2 regions of the Pseudomonas glycinis genome follow, and region 2 is predicted to be linked to the other one. Evidence: riboswitches for the same ligand, from Rfam matches in the RefSeq annotation. Region 2 holds a riboswitch; the other holds the start of a gene.
The links. Region 2 has a riboswitch for cobalamin ahead of ACYSTU_RS14175 (ABC transporter substrate-binding protein). Riboswitches for the same ligand answer to the same signal wherever they lie in the genome.
Positions count from the first base shown of each region.

Region 1 (2,466 bases), on a different contig from region 2:
CAACGGCGGGGGGCAGCGCAACTTGGCAACTGCTGGCCAGCGCATCGGCAGCCGCGTCGAGACGCAGATCCAGATCATTCAATTCGCTGGCCTGGACCAGACCGAGGTGGCGGCTCGGCAATTCGATGCCGGTCTCGCGGGACAGCGCACCGTACCAGCGCAAACCTTCGGTGAGGCTGCCTTCGAGCAATTGCGCATGGCGCAAGGTGCCGACGCGGTTGGCCAGCACGCCAGCGAATGGCAAGTCCGGCTGATACTTCGCCAGGCCCAGCGCCAAGGCGCCAAAGGTCTGCGCCATGGCGGTGCCGTCGATCACGCCGAGCACCGGCACACCGAAGTGGCGCGCCAGATCAGCGCTGGATGGCGTGCCGTCGAACAGGCCCATCACGCCCTCGATCAGAATCAGGTCGGCTTCGGCGGCGGCTTCCCACAACAGGCGGCGACTTTCCTGCTCGCCGACCATCCACATGTCCAGTTGATACACCGGCGCACCGCTGGCGCGCTCGAGGATCATCGGGTCGAGAAAGTCCGGCCCGCATTTGAATACGCGCACCTTGCGCCCCTGATTGCGATGCAAACGGGCGAGTGCAGCGGTGACGGTGGTCTTGCCCTGACCGGAGGCCGGCGCGGCGATCAACACCGCCGGGCAGTGACGTGGTTGCTTCAAAGTTCGACGCCTTTCTGCGCTTTGATCCCGGCCTGGAAGGCGTGCTTGAGCATGCCCATCTCGGTGACCGTGTCGCCCATCTCGATCAATTCCGGCTTGGCGCCGCGACCGGTGACCACCACGTGTTGCATCGGCGGACGCGCCTGCAAATCGCTGAGCACCTGATCGAGATCGAGGTAGCCGTGCTTGAGGGCGATGTTCAATTCATCGAGCACCACCAGACCGATCGAAGGGTCGCGCAACAATTCGCGCGAGACTTCCCAAGCGGCGGTCGCCGCAGCGATGTCGCGCTGACGATCCTGGGTTTCCCAAGTGAAGCCTTCGCCCATGACGTGGAAACGCACCTGCTCGGGAAAGCGGCGGAAAAACAATTCTTCGCCAGTGCTGTTGCGGCCCTTGATGAACTGCACCACGCCGCACTGCATGCCGTGGCCCATCGCGCGGGCGAGCATGCCGAACGCCGAGCTGCTCTTGCCTTTGCCGTTGCCGGTCAGCACCAGCACCAGGCCACATTCGTCGGGCGAGTTGGCAATGCGTTCGTCGATCACGGCTTTCTTGCGCTGCATGCGCGCCAGATGGCGTTCGTCACGCTCGGGGGAATCAGTCATGGGGGAGCTCTCCGTTGAGGCTGGATAACGGCGGGCAGGCACAAGAATAGACGGCAAAAAGCCTGGCATCGCCCACCGTGATGCCGCTGAGATGGATCAGGCCGGTCTCCGGGCTCATGAGCGGCGTTTCGCCAGACTGCGCGCCTTCCCGCTTCTTTCGAGGCAGTGGCTCAAGGCGCAGTTTTCACTCATTTACCGTTGCGGGGGCAGCGCCGGGATCGTCGTGGCTTCGCTTGAAGACCACACTCACCGGCTTCCCTGTTTCACTCTGTCGACGCGGGGCCACAGAGCACCTGAAACAAGCGGCGAAGGTTAGAGGGTTGGGGGTGGAGCGTCAATTGAAGAGGCGCTTTGCGCGCGAATAACTGCCGCTGATCAAATGTGCAGCGGCAATCTTGTGCCAGACTGTGACAAGTGATATCAAAGAGCCATGCTTTTTCCAAAAAAGCCCACTACAACAATAAGGATGACGACGATGCAAGGCATGATCATCAGCAACCCGCGCCTGGAATTCCTGCGCCCGGTGCTGGAACGCTGGTTTGACTGTATCGATCGCTACAACACCGCTCGCGGCGACAACGACACGCCGTACTGGCACGACGAAAAAGCCAATCTGGGCCTGCTCGCAGCAGCCGCGTGGATGGCGGAAATGGTCACGCTGAACGACACGGCCACGCGCAAACAGAACGAAGAAGGCGAACGCAATGCCCGCGCCGACCTGCTGATTGCCGGCGCCGAAGACCGCGCGTTCATTCAAGCCACGCAACGCTGGCCACGGGTCAACAACCTCAACCTGACCCAGGCCCTGCTCGACATCACCGCTGACGCCAAGCGCATCAGCTACGCCAGCGATCTCAAGCTCGGCTGCCTCTTCGTCGCCCCGCAAAAGGTCCAGCACAGCGCCAGCCCCGAGGAACTGCAGGACATGGTCGACGACCTGCAAAAGGAACACACCTGCGCAGTGGCCTGGTATTTCCCCTACGCCTATCGCAAATTGCACAGCGACGCTGGCAACTATCATCCGGGCATCGCCGTGCTGTTCAAGGAAGCCCGCGGTTGAGCAGTTGAACCATCGGGCCTGCGCCCTCCTCTATGTTTAGGAATGCATTCATAGGGAAGATCAGCAATGCGCAAGGCCCCACTCGCTCTCATCATCGCCGTCGCTGGCGGGCTCGCTGCCTGCGGTGAAAC
Region 1 is NZ_JBTYHF010000001.1:225,028-227,493, forward strand. Features, by position in the region: gene ACYSTU_RS01015 (cobyrinic acid a,c-diamide synthase CobB) at 1-667, opposite strand, end outside; gene cobO (cob(I)yrinic acid a,c-diamide adenosyltransferase) at 664-1,275, opposite strand; cobalamin riboswitch at 1,358-1,587, opposite strand; gene ACYSTU_RS01025 (hypothetical protein) at 1,751-2,335, shown strand; gene ACYSTU_RS01030 (PQQ-dependent sugar dehydrogenase) at 2,402-2,466, shown strand, end outside.
Region 1: linked by a shared signal. The riboswitch ahead of cobO (cob(I)yrinic acid a,c-diamide adenosyltransferase) and the one ahead of ACYSTU_RS14175 (ABC transporter substrate-binding protein) in region 2 are both predicted to bind cobalamin.

Region 2 (2,466 bases):
CCCTCCGCCTCCGCCAGGCTCTGGATCGCGTAACCGATATCGCCCAGCGTTGCACCCGGTTTCACTGCGCGAATGCCCGCGCACATCGCGTCGTAAGTGGTCTTGATCAGGTGCTGCGCCTCGGGGCTCGCCTCACCCACGACATACATGCGGCTGGTATCACCGAACCAGCCATCCTTGATCACGGCGATGTCGAGGTTGACGATGTCGCCGTCTTTCAATGGCGTACCCGATGGAATCCCGTGGCACACCACGTCATTGACCGACGCGCAGACGGTTTTCGGAAAGCCGTGATAACCGACGTTGGCCGGCACGGCTTTCTGCACATTGACGATGTAATCGTTGCACAACCGGTCCAGCTCATCGGTGGTCACCCCGGCCTTCACATGCGGCACCAGCATCGCCAGCACCTCAGCGGCGAGTTTGCCGGCAGCGCGGGATTTTTCGATGTCGGCCGGCGTGTTGATCTTGATCTGGTTTCTCATGCGCTGACGGCTTCCTGAGTCAGTTGTTGCAGATCCAGTCCGCCGTTCTGTTCGGCGCGGATCAGCAGGCGGCAAATGGCGCTGTGGTCGAGGTTGGGATGCAGCTCGGCGAGCATGCCGATGCGCATCCAGTGCTCGGCCTGCGCGTTGATCGAGCGGCTGAGGGCGTTGCTGGAAATGCGCAGGTTCTCGTGCATGTCCTCTGAAATCTTTACGATGCCCACATCTATATCCGATACGAAATGTATATGGATCGTATATTAATCAGTGCGTACGGCCGATTGCAATGCCAACGGCAAAATCGACGCTGTCGCAGATTCGCCTCCCCCTCCACCGCGCAAATCGACTACCATGCCGCCGCCGGTTTCCACACGGAATTAATAGGGAATCCGAAATGCTTGAATAGCATCAATCGGAACTGCCCCCGCAACTGTAGGTGCCGAGCCTGCTCCTCGACTGCCACTGGGTGAATCCCGGGAAGGCCGGAGCGTGGCGATGACGCATCAGTCAGGAGACCTGCCGGCACAGTGACTGACTAACCGGCGGGGTGTCCGGGAAGGACATCGTGCCGTGCTTGTTTTCACTATGCCGGCCTTGCGCAGTTTCCACGACCGCGCCCGAGGTGTGTTTCCAACCGTACCCGCCCGCTCCCGTACGGTTCCCCTGGAGACTGCCCCATGCTGCTGCCCCGCGTTGCCACCCTGCTCACCGCTCTGAGCCTTTGCGCCTTGGCGCAAGCGGCGCCGACTGCGTATCCGCTGACCGTGGAAAACTGTGGCAGCAGCCTGACCTTTCAGCACGCGCCTGCGCGCACGGTGACCATTGGCCAGGCCGGCACCGAAATGCTCTACGCCTTGGGCCTGGGCGACAAAGTCGTCGGCACCTCACTGTGGTTCAACGACGTGCTGGGCACATACAAAGCGCAGAACGACAGGATCGAGCGCCTCGCCGATAACGAGCCGAGTTTCGAAGCGGTGATCGCCAAACGCCCGGAGCTGGTTGCCGTCGAGCTGGAATGGATGGTCGGCCCGCAAGGCGCGGTCGGCACTCGCGAGCAGTTTCATGAACTGAAGATTCCGACCTATCTGCTGCCCTCCGATTGCGAAGCCAAGGACAACCTCGTCGGTTCGGACGGCACGCGGCTGGCGCCGTTTCGCATCGACAGCATCTACAAAGCCGTGAGCCAGCTCGCAGCGATTTTCGATGTGCAGGCGCGTGGCGAGCAGCTCAATGAGCAGCTTAAAGCCAGCCTCGCGCAGTCGATCGCCACCGCGAAAAAGCAGCAGCGCAAAGACGTCAGCGCCCTGGTGTGGTTCTCCAGCGCCGAGATGGACATCGAGCCGTTCGTGGCCGGGCACAAAGGCGTTCCCGATTTCATGCTCAGCACCCTCGGCGTGCGCAACGTGGTCGAGTCGGATGAAGAATGGCCAACCGTCGGCTGGGAAACCATCGCCAAGGCCAACCCGACATTTCTGGTGATCGCGCGCATGGATCGTCGACGTTTCCCGGCGGACGACTATCAGAAGAAACTCGCCTTCCTGCGCAGTGATCCGGTGACGCGCAACATGGACGCGGTCAAGCACAACCGCATCATCATCCTTGACGCCATGGCCATGCAGGCCAGCCTGCGCACCTTCGACGGCCTCGCACAACTGGCCAGCGCCATCAACGGCTACGACCTGTCGCCATGAGCAGACGCCTGATCCGTTTGCTGCTGGTGCTGTTGACGCTGTCGGTCGCGCTGATTGGCGGCGTGGCCATTGGCGAGACTTCGATCGAGCCGAGCGTAGTGTTGCAGGTGCTGGCCAACAAGCTGTGGGGCGCCGGTTATGTGCTCGACCCGATCGACGAAGGCATCGTCTGGAACTATCGCCTGACCCGCGCGCTGGTCGCGGCGGCCTGCGGCGCCGGCCTGGCGACGTGCGGGGTGATCCTGCAATCGCTGCTGCGCAATCCGCTGGCCGATCCGTATCTGCTGGGT
Region 2 is NZ_JBTYHF010000005.1:242,267-244,732, reverse strand. Features, by position in the region: gene map (type I methionyl aminopeptidase) at 1-485, opposite strand, end outside; gene ACYSTU_RS14180 (ParD-like family protein) at 482-709, opposite strand; cobalamin riboswitch at 830-1,023, shown strand; gene ACYSTU_RS14175 (ABC transporter substrate-binding protein) at 1,163-2,176, shown strand; gene ACYSTU_RS14170 (FecCD family ABC transporter permease) at 2,173-2,466, shown strand, end outside.